4 regions of the Streptomyces sp. NPDC002574 genome follow, and region 1 is predicted to be linked to each of the others. Evidence: riboswitches for the same ligand, from Rfam matches in the RefSeq annotation. Region 1 holds a riboswitch; each other region holds the start of a gene.
What was found. Region 1 has a riboswitch for thiamine pyrophosphate ahead of ACFYXS_RS09495 (thiamine ABC transporter substrate binding subunit). Riboswitches for the same ligand answer to the same signal wherever they lie in the genome.

Region 2: another riboswitch for thiamine pyrophosphate. It lies ahead of ACFYXS_RS33905 (purine-cytosine permease family protein); the one in region 1 lies ahead of ACFYXS_RS09495 (thiamine ABC transporter substrate binding subunit).
Region 3: another riboswitch for thiamine pyrophosphate. It lies ahead of thiO (glycine oxidase ThiO); the one in region 1 lies ahead of ACFYXS_RS09495 (thiamine ABC transporter substrate binding subunit).
Region 4: another riboswitch for thiamine pyrophosphate. It lies ahead of thiC (phosphomethylpyrimidine synthase ThiC); the one in region 1 lies ahead of ACFYXS_RS09495 (thiamine ABC transporter substrate binding subunit).

What each region holds. Positions count from the first base shown of each region.
Region 1 is NZ_JBIARB010000003.1:562,632-565,782, reverse strand. It holds gene ACFYXS_RS09500 (ABC transporter permease) at 1-82, opposite strand, end outside; gene ACFYXS_RS09495 (thiamine ABC transporter substrate binding subunit) at 142-1,218, opposite strand; TPP riboswitch at 1,210-1,314, opposite strand; gene rlmN (23S rRNA (adenine(2503)-C(2))-methyltransferase RlmN) at 1,384-2,490, opposite strand; gene ACFYXS_RS09485 (hypothetical protein) at 2,802-3,151, shown strand, end outside.
Region 2 is NZ_JBIARB010000017.1:122,165-125,315, forward strand. It holds gene thiM (hydroxyethylthiazole kinase) at 1-99, opposite strand, end outside; gene ACFYXS_RS33905 (purine-cytosine permease family protein) at 143-1,543, opposite strand; TPP riboswitch at 1,535-1,628, opposite strand; gene ACFYXS_RS33910 (YceI family protein) at 1,757-2,356, opposite strand; gene ACFYXS_RS33915 (SDR family oxidoreductase) at 2,506-3,151, opposite strand, start outside.
Region 3 is NZ_JBIARB010000009.1:303,962-307,112, forward strand. It holds gene ACFYXS_RS23895 (Rv2175c family DNA-binding protein) at 1-215, opposite strand, end outside; gene ACFYXS_RS23900 (NAD(P)/FAD-dependent oxidoreductase) at 316-1,527, opposite strand; TPP riboswitch at 1,609-1,721, shown strand; gene thiO (glycine oxidase ThiO) at 1,719-2,876, shown strand; gene thiS (sulfur carrier protein ThiS) at 2,882-3,082, shown strand; gene ACFYXS_RS23915 (thiazole synthase) at 3,088-3,151, shown strand, end outside.
Region 4 is NZ_JBIARB010000012.1:49,602-52,752, reverse strand. It holds gene thiC (phosphomethylpyrimidine synthase ThiC) at 1-1,233, opposite strand, end outside; TPP riboswitch at 1,225-1,352, opposite strand; gene ACFYXS_RS27945 (YibE/F family protein) at 1,415-2,737, shown strand; gene ACFYXS_RS27940 (hypothetical protein) at 2,764-2,964, shown strand; gene ACFYXS_RS27935 (SPFH domain-containing protein) at 3,086-3,151, shown strand, end outside.

The sequences.
Region 1 (3,151 bases):
CGCCCTCGTGGAGCCCGCGGGTGACGATGGCGGCGACCGGATAACCGAAGAACACCGCGAAGAAGGCGGCCGGCAGGGCCATCAGGCCGAGTCGCACGGCGTGCGGCCGCAGGGCCGCCGCCTTCTTCCGGGGCGCTCCGGTTACTTCAGCACGAGCGAGGACCACGTCTTGACCCACTGCTCACGGTTCGCGGCGATCCTCTTCGGCTCGACGGTCGCGGAATCGCTGATCACCGGCGCGTACTTGGTGAAGACCTCGGGCAGCTTCGCGTCGTCCCGGGCGGGGTTGACGAACATGGTGAGCGGCATGTCCTCCTGGAAGGTGCGGCTCAGCAGGAAGTCGACCAGCGCCTTTCCGCCCTCGGTGTTCTTCGCGCCGTCCAGCAGCCCGGCGAACTCGATCTGCCGGAAGCAGGTGGCCGTGGCCACGCCCGTCGGGCCCTCCTCGGGCTGCTCCTTGAGTGCGAGCACCTCGGCGGGCGGGCTGGACGCGTACGACACGACCAGCGGCTTGTCGCCCTTGCCGCCGCCGGCGCCGGAGAAGTCGTCGTAGTAGGCCTGCTCCCAGCCGTCGACGACCTGGACGCCGTTGGCCTTCAGCTTGGTCCAGTAGTCCTGCCAGCCCTCGTCCCCGTACTTCGCGGTGGTCGCCAGCAGGAAGGCCAGGCCCGGGGAGGAGGTCGCGGCGTTCTCCGTGACCAGCAGGTCCTTGTACGCCGGCTTGACCAGGTCGTCGAAGGTCTGCGGGACGGGCACCTTGTGCGCGGCGAACCAGGCGCGGTCGTAGTTGACGCACACGTCGCCGAAGTCGATGGGCGTGACGCGGTGCTCGGCGGCGTCGAGTTGGAGGGCGGCGGGGACCTTGTCCAGGTCCTTCGCCTCGTACGGCGTGAACAGGCCGTTGTCCAGGGCGCGGGAGAGCAGGGTGTTGTCCACGCCGAAGAAGACGTCGCCCTGCGGATTGCCCTTGGAGAGGACGGCCTGGTTGACGGCCGCGCCCGCGTCGCCGCCGCGCAGGACCTTCACCGTGTATCCGGTCTGCTGGGTGAAGGCCTTCAGCACGGCCTTCGAGGCGGCGAAGGAATCGTGGCTGACCAGAGTGACGGTCTTGGAACCGCCACCGGCGGCGGAATCCTCGCCTCCGCCACAGGCCGCGAGGGACGCGGCGCCGAGCGCGACAACGAGGGCGGTGCCGGCGGCACGCCGGATGGTGCTCATCAAGTGACTCCCTACGCCGGTATGACCCGGATCAGGTTCGAGGGTCTGCGGCCGTGCCGCACTCTCAGCGCTGTGTGCGCTCCCCTGTCGGATGTTCTTTTGTCGACCGTTCACGGCCGTTCACGGCAAACCGCCGCAATCGACCGTCACCCTAGCAAGCGCCTCTCAGCGCTCGGAAGCCGCCAACTGCCCGCAGGCCCCGTCGATCTCCTGGCCCCGGGTGTCCCGCACGGTCACCGGCACGCCGTGCGCCTCCAGCGCCGCGACGAACGCCCGCTCGTCCTCGGGCCGCGACGCCGTCCACTTCGAACCCGGCGTCGGGTTGAGCGGGATCAGGTTGACGTGCACGCGCTTGCCCTTGAGCAGCCGGCCCAGCAGATCGGCGCGCCAGGCCTGGTCGTTGATGTCCCGGATCAGCGCGTACTCGATCGAGACCCGGCGCCCGGACACGTCCGCGTAGTGCCACGCGGCGTCCAGCACCTCACGCACCTTCCAGCGCGTGTTCACCGGCACCAGGGTGTCGCGGAGCTCGTCGTCGGGCGCGTGCAGCGACACCGCGAGACGGCACTTGAAGCCCTCGTCCGCGAACCGCAGCATCGCCGGCACCAGGCCGACCGTGGAGACGGTGATGCCCCGCTGCGACAGCCCCAGGCCGTCCGGCTCGGGGTCGGTCAGCCGGCGGATGGCGCCCACCACCCGCTTGTAGTTCGCCAGCGGCTCGCCCATGCCCATGAAGACGATGTTCGACAGCCGCGCCGGCCCGCCCGGGATCTCCCCGTCGCGCAGCGCCCGCATGCCCGCCACGATCTGGTGCACGATCTCGCCGGTGGACAGGTTCCGGTCCAGCCCGGCCTGCCCGGTCGCGCAGAACGGGCAGTTCATGCCGCAGCCCGCCTGGGAGCTGATGCACATCGTCACGCGGTCCGGGTAGCGCATCAGCACCGACTCGACCAGCGTCCCGTCGAACAGCCGCCACAGCGTCTTGCGCGTCGTGTCGTTGTCCGTGCTGCTGTGCCGCACGACCGACATCAGGTCCGGCAGCAGCCCCTCCGCCAGCTTCCCGCGCGCCGCCGCCGGAATGTCCGTCCACGCGGCCGGGTCGTCCGTGTACCGCGCGAAATAGTGCTGCGACAGCTGCTTGGCCCGGAACGGCTTCTCCCCCAGCTCCGCGACCACCTCCCGCCGCTCGTCGGGCGTGAGGTCGGCAAGGTGCCGCGGCGGCTTCTTGGCGGCGCGCGGCGCGACGAAGGTGAGTTCTCCGGGTACAGGCATGGTCCATCCAGTGTCGCAGATCGTTTGGGGCCTCCCCGTTCGGCCGGGTGAGGCTCCCGTCACTCTCAGGCGTCCTCCGTCATCGCCGCGCGATCCCGCACGGCTCCGGGACGGCCCCGGTGGCGATCACTCGGCAGACTTCGACCACTGGCCCCGTCGCACCTCGCCCGCGACGCGGACTCGCGGAACAGGCGGCTCCACGTCGAAAAATCGGCAGCCGGCGAAGGGGTCGGGACACGAGTAGCTGGTTCTGCGCTCCGCAGTATGCGCGGAACGCACGCCACGGCATCAGCCGGCGGGAGGGGAGAGCGATGCCTGAGCAGGACGGCAAAGTCGGCGTCTGGTACGTCGATGCACAGGGTCTCGTCCTGGGCTACGCACTGACCGTCATCCCCGCGGTGGCGGCAGTGGTTCGCCGGCTCTCCGTTGCCATCCACCGGGATGCCGAGCACGTGTCATCCGCGGCCCTGATCACGGCGATCGCCGTCGGCGCCGGGCTGTTCTCGTGGTGGAACCTGCTCCGAGTGCGGTGGGAACTCACCGCTGACATGATCACCATGGTCAACCCCTGGGGAACGCAGCGTCTTCCGTGGACCCGTGTCAGCGCGCTCACGCACGGGAGTTGGGGCGCGCGGTTCCATACGGTCGAAGGGGTCACGTG
Region 2 (3,151 bases), on a different contig from region 1:
CACCGCGTTGGTCAGGCACTGCACCAGCGGGGAGTCGGCCCGTACGCGTGCGAGCGCCTGCGCGGCGAAGGCGGTGTGGTCGGCGGATGTCGGGGGCATCGGTGTCGCTCCTTCGGATGTGGACGGTGTCCGGGCGCGGTGCTCAGGGCCGCCGGCGCAGCCGCAGCGGGGCGTACACCGCGAGTGCCACGAGGAACGCCACGTAGTACGAGAGGTCCGCGCCGTGCAGGGTGGACGCCACCGGCCCCACGTAGAGGCTGGTGTCCATGAACGGCACGGCCGCGGCGAAGGCGGCGGCGAACGCGAGCACGGCGGGCAGGCCGGGCTGGGGCCGGCCGGTCTCCGCGGCGAGGTCGATCGCGGCACCTCCGCGGGCCCGTGCCCGCGCCAGCCAGTCCACGACGACGATCGCCACGAAGCCGGGAATCCAGTAACCGACGAACAGCAGCACGTTCTGGAAGCGGGCCGTGGTGTCGGCGGCGTGCATCCACAGCACCAGGGGGAAGCCGAGGGCGGCGGCGAACGCGGCCGCCACCGGGCGCGGGACGCGCACTCCCGCGGTCTGCAGGGCCAGGGATCCGCTGTAGTCGTTCATGGCATTGCTGCACAGCGCCGCCAGGGCCACGGCGAGCAGTCCGAACGCCCCCAGCGGCCCGCCGCCGAGCAGGTCCGCCACACCCGCGGCGGTCTGGTCGGTGAGGACGGACGCGCCCCACAGTCCGAGCACCTGGACGGCCACGAAGGACACCACCAGGCCGGTCAGGGTGAACCAGAACATGCGCGAGCGCGAGGTGGCCCGTGGCAGGTAGCGGCTGAAGTCGCTGGCGTAGGGGGCCCAGGACAGGGACAGGCTCAGCGCGATGGTGCTGGTCAGGACGAACGCCCCGCCCCGGTCGGCGCCGTGGGCGGAGCCGGTGGTCGCGGGGTGGACGCCGTCGAGCAACTTCCAGGCGATCAGCGCGAACGCGGCGGCGAGCACGAAGGTCATGACGATCTGGAGCCGGTGGATGGCCTCGTAGCCGAGGACGCCGAGAGCGCCCTGGGCGAGCATCATGATCAGGACACCGAGCCAGAAGGGCACGCCGCACAGCCGGGCCAGCGCGTCCCCGCCGAACAGCCCGATCAGCGCGTCCCAGGCGACCGACGACAGCCATTGCAGGACGCCCGGCAGCGCGACCGCGCGGCCGAAGGCGAGCCGGGCCAGCGGCAGCTGCCCCGCGCCGGTCCGGCTTCCCCAGGTGCCCAGGTAGGCGGTCGGTATCGCGCCGATGACGGTGCCGAGGACGACGGCCGCGAGCGCGGTGGCGAAGTCCAGGCCGAGCGCGATGCCGATGGTGCCGGTGAAGACGCCGGTCATGGTGAGGTTGGGGGCGAACCACACGGTGAACAGCCGCCCCGGGCCGCCGTAGCGGTTGCTCTCGGGGACCGGTTGGATGCCGTGCGCTTCGATGCGGAGATCGCCGGGGGCCGCCGGCATGCGCCCGTCGAAGACGGTCTGCCGGCCGTCGGCGGGCAGCCCGCCGGATACATGCGTCCAAGGCATGAAAGACATCCCTCCGCCAGTACGAACTGGTTCAGGTTCGACGGGTGTGATCTCAGCCCTCGATGGGGCACCCCGTGTCCGGTACGACGGACAGACTAACCCGATCGCTCTGCTCAGCGCGTCGACGGGAGGGCATGACAGCAACCGGGCCGGCGGGCAACACGGTCAAATGCCGTCGAATGTCCGCGGCGTGCCGGGCGGCGGTGCTCCTCGTCAGGGGAGGTCCGGCTGCCCGGGCCGCACCGCCGAGATGTCGAACACCAGCTTCACCGTGTCGCCGACCAGGACGTCCCGCGCGCTGGGTGGCGTGTTCCAATTGAGTCCCCAGTCGGAACGCCGCAGGACGGCCGTGCCCTTGAAGCCCACGCGGTACGTGCCGTAGGAGTCCCGGCGGACCCTGCCCGACGCGAGGTCGATGTGCAGGGGCAGGTCGACGTCCTTGATCCGCAGGCTGCCGGACATGCGGAACCGGTCCTCACCGATGTGGACGATGCCGGTGGAACGAAAGCCCATGAGGGGGAACGTCGCCGTGTCGAGGTAGCCGGGTCCGGTCAGGCGGGCGTCCCGCTCGGGCAGACCCGTGCGCAGGCTGCCGGTCCGGACGGTCAGGAACGCCCTGGACCGGGTGGGACGGCGTCCGTCGAGCTGCAGGAGCCCCTCCAGGTCGGTGAACCTCCCGCGCACGTGCGCGACCATCGCGCGCCGGACGGAGAAGCCGATCGTGGTCTTCAAGGGGTCGAGGAGGTAGACGCCGGTCAGTGCGTCACGGGGGCCGTCGCCCGTCAGGGCGGTCTCCATGAAAGTCCTGGGCATCGCGAGCCGGCTCCTTCGTGCCGAGGACGCTCGGTCGACGTACCGCCCGCAGCGGCCGGTAGCGGCGTTCGGTTGCGGCGGGACGCACCCACGTCCCCCAACATGCCGGTGGCCCCTGCCCCCCGACGGGCAGGGGCCACCCGCGGACGTCACTGCTGCCGCGCCTGCCAGTCGGCCAGCCGGGTCCCGGCGAACTGGGCGTCGGGGCCCGGCACGAGCGTGGTCTCCTTCAGTTCGGCCCCGAAGTACCGGGCGTGCGGGTCCGTGACGACCGTGCGGGGGTCGTTCCGGGCGGCGAGTCCCTTGCGGATGACCTCGTCGAGCTGGAACTCGTCGGGCCCGGCGACCTCGACCACGCCGTTGACCGGCGTGCCGACCGCGGCGCGGCCGACGGCCGCGGCCACGTCGTCGGAGTGGATGGGCCGGATCTTGACGGGTGCCAGACGTACGGTGTCGCCCTCGGTGGCCGCGTCCGCGATGCCCTTCATGAACTCGAAGAACTGCGTGGCGTGGACGATGGAGTACGGAATCCCGGATCCGCTGATCAGCTCTTCCTGGACCTGCTTGGCGCGGAAGTACCCGCTCTCCTGGAGCCGGTCGGTGCCGACCACGGAGAGGGCCACGTGGTGCCCGACGCCGGCCTTCGCCTCCTCCTGGAGGAGGTTGGAGGTGGAGGTGCGGAAGAAGTGCATGACGGGCTCGTCCTCGAACGAGGGCGAGTTGGACACGTCGACCACCACCGAGGCACCCTGCAGGACCTCGGCCAGGCCCGTGCCCGTCAGGGTGTCCACGCCG
Region 3 (3,151 bases), on a different contig from region 1:
AGCGTGCCGGCGAGGCCCTTCACGATCTTCCCGTCGCCGATGAAGTCGGCGGGGACCATCAGCACCCTGTTCTCTCCGCGGCGCACCGCGATGAGCTGCCCTTCCTTGATCAGCTGGCGGACCCGGGTCACCTCCACGTCGAGTTGCTCGGCGATCTCGGGGACGTTGAGCCAGGAGGGTACGAGGGCATCAATCTTTGCGTCGATCTCGGTCACAGGACAAGCGTGCCATCCCGGACCCCTACCGCGGTACTCGTGGCGTCCACCAGGGGCATGCGGGGCGTTCCGCGGGGCCGGCCGCCCGGCCCCGCGGCCGTCAGACGACGGCGGCCCGGAGCTGCACGGCAGGGTCGGCCACCAGGGCCCGGTCGACACGGGCCTCCCGGGCGATGAGCTTGCGGGCCTGGGCGAGGTCGCGCGGACGGCCCACCGCGAACAGGGCGACCAGCACCCCGTCGCGCAGCCACAGCACGGACCAGGCGAGGCCGTCCGGGTCGCCCCGCAGCAGCATCTCGTCGGAGTCGACGTGGTGCCCCGCGTACTGGACGAAGCGGCCGAACTGCTCGGACCAGAAGTACGGGACGGGGTCGTAGACCTCGTCGCCGCCCAGGATGTTGGCGGCCGCTGTGCGGGGCCCCTGGACCGCGTTGTCCCAGTGGTGGATGAGCAGCCGCTGCCCGTACCGGGCGGAGGGGAAGGAGGCGCAGTCGCCGACGGCGTACACGTCGGGCACGGAGGTGCGCAGCCGGTCGTCGGCCAGGACCGACCGGTCCGGGCCGAGGTCGACCCCGGAGCCGGCCAGCCAGCCCGTCGCCGGCCGGGCGCCGATGCCGACGACGACGGCCTCCGCGTCGATCACGCTGCCGTCGGCGAGCCGCACGACGCCCGGCTCGACCGCGGCGACGGCGGCGCCCGTGCGCAGTTCGACGTCGGCCTCCGCGTACCAGCCGCGCATCCGGTCGGCGATCCGCTCGGGCAGCACGCCCGCGAGCGGGCGGTCGGCGGCCTCGACGACGGTCACGGCGCAGCCCGCGTGCCGGGCGGCGGTGGCGAACTCGGCGCCGATCCAGCCCGCGCCGACCACGACCACGGAGTTCCGCGCCTCCAGGACGGGCCGCAGCCGGGCGGCGTCGTCCAGGGTGCGCAGCACGTGCACGCCGGGCACGCCCTCGCTGCCGGGCAGCGTCAGCGGCTCGGCGCCGCTGGCCACGACGAGCTTGTCGTACTCCACCGGTCCCGCGTCGGTGAGCACTCGGCGCTCGTCCGGGCGCAGCGCGCTCGCGTGCCGGCCGAGCAGCAGCTGGACGCCGATGCCGCCGAAGTCCACGTCCAGCAGCGCGCCCGGGCCCTCGTCGGCGCCGAAGAGGACGCCTTTGGACAGCGGGGGCCGGTCGTACGGCGGATGGCGCTCCGCGCCGAGCAGCGTGATCGTGCCGCCCCAGCCCTGCTCGCGCAGGGACACGGCGGTCTGCACCCCGGCCATCCCGGCCCCGACGACGACGACTCGCTGCTCGCTGCTGCTGGTCACGCTGATCACCGTAACGCCGCGCGGCGCGCGGTCCGGTACCGGCGCCCTACTCGCCGTCAGTCGTGCGTACTAAAGTGGCGGTCGAAGCACTCGCGGGAGCCCGGCGCACCGGGCTGAGAGGGCGGCTGGCCGGCCGCCGACCGTACGAACCTGATCCGGGTCATGCCGGCGAAGGGAGGAGCGGTACACCGATGCACCGTCATGACGTGCCCGACACCGTCGTCATCGGTGGCGGGATCATCGGCCTGGTCACCGCCTGGCGGGCGGCCCAACGCGGGCTGCGCACGGTGGTCGCAGACCCCGATCCGGGCGGCGGCGCGGCCCTGGTGGCCGCCGGGATGCTGGCCCCCGTCACCGAGCTGCAGTACGGCGAGCGGGCCCTGCTCGACCTCAACCTCGCCGCGATCCGCCGCTATCCGGCGTTCACGGCCGAGCTGGAGGAGACCACGGGCCTGGACCTCGGCTACCGGACCTGCGGCACCCTCGCCGTGGCCCTGGACGCCGACGACCGCGCCGAGCTGCGCGAACTGCACGCGTTCCAGACCTCCTTGGGGCTGCGGGCAGAGTGGCTGAGCGGACGCGAGTGCCGCCGCCTGGAACCGATGCTCGCGCCCGGCGTCCGCGGCGGCCTGCGCGTCGACGGCGACCACCAGGTCGACCCGCGACGCCTGGTGGCGGCGCTGCTGCGGGCCTGCGAGCTGTCCGGGGTGGCCTTCCGCCGCACGGCGGTGGCCGCGGTGGACGTGGCCGGCGACCGGGCGCGCGGGGTCGTGCTCGACGACGGCAGCGTGCTGGCCGCGGGGCAGACCGTGCTGGCCGCCGGGAGCCGCAGCGGCCGGCTCGGCGGGCTGCCGGAGCGCCTTCTGCCGCCGGTACGCCCGGTGAAGGGCCAGGTCCTGCGGCTGCGGGTGCCCGCGGCGTACGCGCCCTTCCTGTCCCGCACGGTGCGCGCCGTGGTGCGCGGCGCGCATGTCTACCTGGTGCCGCGCGAGAACGGCGAGCTGGTCGTCGGTGCCACCAGCGAGGAGATGGGCTGGGACACCACCGTCACGGCCGGCGGCGTGTACGAGCTGCTGCGCGACGCCCACGAGCTGGTGCCGGGCATCACCGAACTACCGCTGGTGGAAACGGTCGCGGGGCTGCGCCCCGGCTCCCCGGACAACGCCCCGCTGCTGGGCCGCAGCGCGCTGGAGGGCCTGCTCATGGCCACCGGCCACCACCGCAACGGCGTGCTGCTCACCCCGCTGACCGGCGACGTGATGGCCGAGGTGCTGACCGGCGGAGAGCTGCCCGAGGTGGCCCGTCCCTTCTCCCCCGGCCGTTTCACCCCTCAGGAGCAGTACGCATGAACGCGATGACCGTCTCCGTCAACGGCGAGCCGCGCCAGGTGGCCCCTGGCCTCACTCTCGACCGGCTGGTCGCCGGGCTGACCACCGCCTCCTCCGGTGTCGCCGCCGCGCTCAACGAGACCGTGGTGCCCCGCGGGCAGTGGCCCGCCACCGCGCTGACCGACGGCGACCGCGTCGAGGTCCTGACCGCGGTGCAGGGAGGCTGACCCGCATGGCCGACGACCCGCTGACCATCGCCGGCACGGCGTTCGGCTCCCGTCTGATCATGGGGACCG
Region 4 (3,151 bases), on a different contig from region 1:
GAGGGTGTAGAACGGCGCCTCCTCGCAGATCTCCTGCTGGAGTTCCACGTTCTCGCGGATCTTGTGCATCGGGACATGCCCCGGCCCCTCGATCATGGTCTGCACGCCGTGCCGCTTCGCGACGGTGTTGAGTTCGCCGAGCGTGCGCAGCTCCGCGAACTGGGCCTCGTCGTTGGCGTCGGCGATGGAGCCGGGACGCAGACCGTCGCCGAGGGAGTACGTGACGTCGTAGGCGGCGAGGATCTCGCAGAGCTCCTCGAAGTTCTCGTAGAGGAAGCTCTCCTTGTGGTGCGTCAGGCACCAGGCCGCCATGATCGAGCCGCCGCGGGAGACGATGCCGGTCCTGCGGCGGGCGGTCAGGGGCACGTACCGCAGCAGGACGCCCGCGTGGACGGTCATGTAGTCGACGCCCTGCTCGGCCTGCTCGACGACCGTGTCCTTGTAGATCTCCCAGGTCAGCTCCTCGGCCCTGCCGTCGACCTTCTCCAGGGCCTGGTAGAGGGGCACGGTGCCGATGGGGACGGGGGAGTTGCGCAGCACCCACTCGCGGGTGGTGTGGATGTTGCGGCCGGTGGACAGGTCCATCACCGTGTCGGCGCCCCAGCGGGTGGCCCAGGTCATCTTCTCCACCTCCTCCTCGATGGAGGAGGCGACGGCGGAGTTGCCGATGTTGGCGTTGACCTTCACCAGGAACCGCTTGCCGATGATCATCGGCTCGGTCTCCGGGTGGTTGACGTTCGCCGGCAGCACCGCCCGGCCCGCCGCGATCTCCTCGCGGACGACCTCGGGGGCGACGTCCTCGCGGATCGCGACGAACTCCATCTCCGGGGTGATCTCGCCGCGTCGGGCGTACACGAGCTGGGTGACCGCCCGCCCGTCCCGTCCGCGCCGGGGCAGGCGCGGACGGCCGGGGAAAACGGCGTCCAGGTTGCGCAGCCCGCCGCGGGGCGAGGTGTGCTTGATGCCGTCGTCCTCGGGGCGGACGGGACGGCCGGGGTACTCGTCGGTGTCGCCGCGGGCGACGATCCAGTTCTCGCGCAGCGGCTCCAGGCCGCGGCGCACGTCGGTGGTGACGGTGGGGTCGGTGTACGGTCCGGACGTGTCGTACAGCGTCACGTCCCGGCCGTTGGTGAGGTGCACCCGGCGGACGGGGACCTCGATGTCCGGGCGTGACCCGGTCACATAGCCCTTGTGCCAGCCGATGTCGCGCGCGTTCGCATCGCGCATGGTCATGAGACCCACTCCCTACGCCGGCATTACCCGGTAACAGGTTCAGCGGTCGACGCAGCTGGTGGCCCTCGGCCGGTCAGCGCCCTCTCAGCCCGGTGCTCCGAGCTCCCGCGGTGTGCAAAGGTGCGACCACGCTAGCGGGTCTTCTCCGACGCACACCAGGGGGCCTTGGGATGATCGGCGCGTGGACTCCCCTCATGCGCAACCCCAGCCCCACGGGCACAGCCACGGGCACAGCCATGGCCACGGTCCCGTGCCGCCGGTCTCCCGGCACCTGCGGAAGGTCATCGCCGCGGTCCTGATCCCGTTCGTCGCCGCGGTGGTGGTCGGCCTCGTGGTGCTCTGGCCGAACGGGGTGCCGGCCCACAAGCGGACGGGCGTCGGATTCGACCAGCAGACGCAGTCGGGCCGGGTGGTGCGGGTCGAGAACGTCAAGTGCGCGGACGTCAACGCCGAGCCGAACAACCCCGGCGGGCCCGGCGCGACGCCGTCCGGCGGGCCGTCTCCCGCCCCGTCGGCGGCCCCGTCGATCTGCGAGCGGGCGACCATCCGGGTCACCTCCGGCAAGGACACCGGCCGTACCTTCACCGAGATCGTGCAGCCGAGCCAGACCCGGCACTACACGGAGGGGCAGAAGGTCCTCCTGTCCTACGCGCCCGCCGCGCCCAAGGAGTTGCAGTACTCGGTCGCCGACGTGGACCGGTCGCTGCCGCTGTGGCTGCTCGCCGGTCTCTTCGCGGCGGCGGTGGTCCTGGTCGGGCGGCTGCGCGGGATCCTGGCGCTGGTGGCGCTGATCATCAGTTTCGCCGTGCTGACGCTGTTCATCCTCCCGGCGATCCTGCACGGCAGTGATCCGCTGCTGGTCGCGGTCGTCGGCGGCAGCGCCATCATGCTGATCGCGCTCTACATGTGCCACGGCCTCAACGCCCGTACCTCGGTGGCCGTCCTCGGCACGCTCTGCTCGCTGCTGCTGATCGCGCTGCTGGGCTCGGTGTTCATCGACTGGGCGGTGCTCAGCGGCAACACCTCGGACGAGACCGGGCTGATCCACGACCTCTACCCGGGCATCGAGATCCACGGCCTGCTGCTGGCGGGCATCGTCATCGGCTCGCTCGGTGTCCTGGACGACGTGACGGTCACCCAGACCTCGGCCGTGTGGGAGCTGCGGGAGGCCGATCCGAGCGCCGGCCGGCGGAAGTTGTACCGGGCGGCGATGCGCATCGGGCGGGACCACATCGCCTCGGTGGTCAACACCCTGGTGCTGGCGTACGCGGGCGCCGCGCTCCCGCTGCTGCTGCTCTTCTCCATCGCGCAGCGCGGCGTGCTGGCGGTGGCCGGCAGCGAGCTGGTCGCCGAGGAGATCGTCCGGACCCTGGTCGGCAGCATCGGGCTGGTGGTGGCGGTGCCGCTGACGACCGCGCTGGCCGCGCTGGTGGTGTCGGCGGACCGCTCGGGGAGGGACACTGTCCCCACGGGCGGCGGGCGCCGCCGGCGGCGGGCGCGCTGAGTTCCGCGAGTACGGGGGTGGGCAGGGTGATCGGGCTTCAGGGGAGGGTGACCGGCACGGTCGGCCCGGAGCTGGTCGGCGAGGTGATCGTGCAGGTCCGCGGGGGTGCGGAAGCCTTCCTCGCATACCCGGCGACCGCGGGGGAGCGCATCGCGAAGGGCACGGTCGTGGTGGTCGTCGAGTACCTGCCGCCGCGGACCGTGTACGTCGTACCGGCGTACGGCTGAGGGGAGTCGGGCGCGTTCGTATCAAGAACGCGACAAGGATGCGCCAGGATCTTCCGGTGCGTCTTGCGCAGGCGCACACTCCCGTACGCGGCCCCGATCGGGGCCAATCGTAAGGGGGCGTATGCCGATGGTGATCGGCGTCGCGGCGGGCGCGGTGCTCGTCGCTCTCATTGTGTTGATCGTGCTG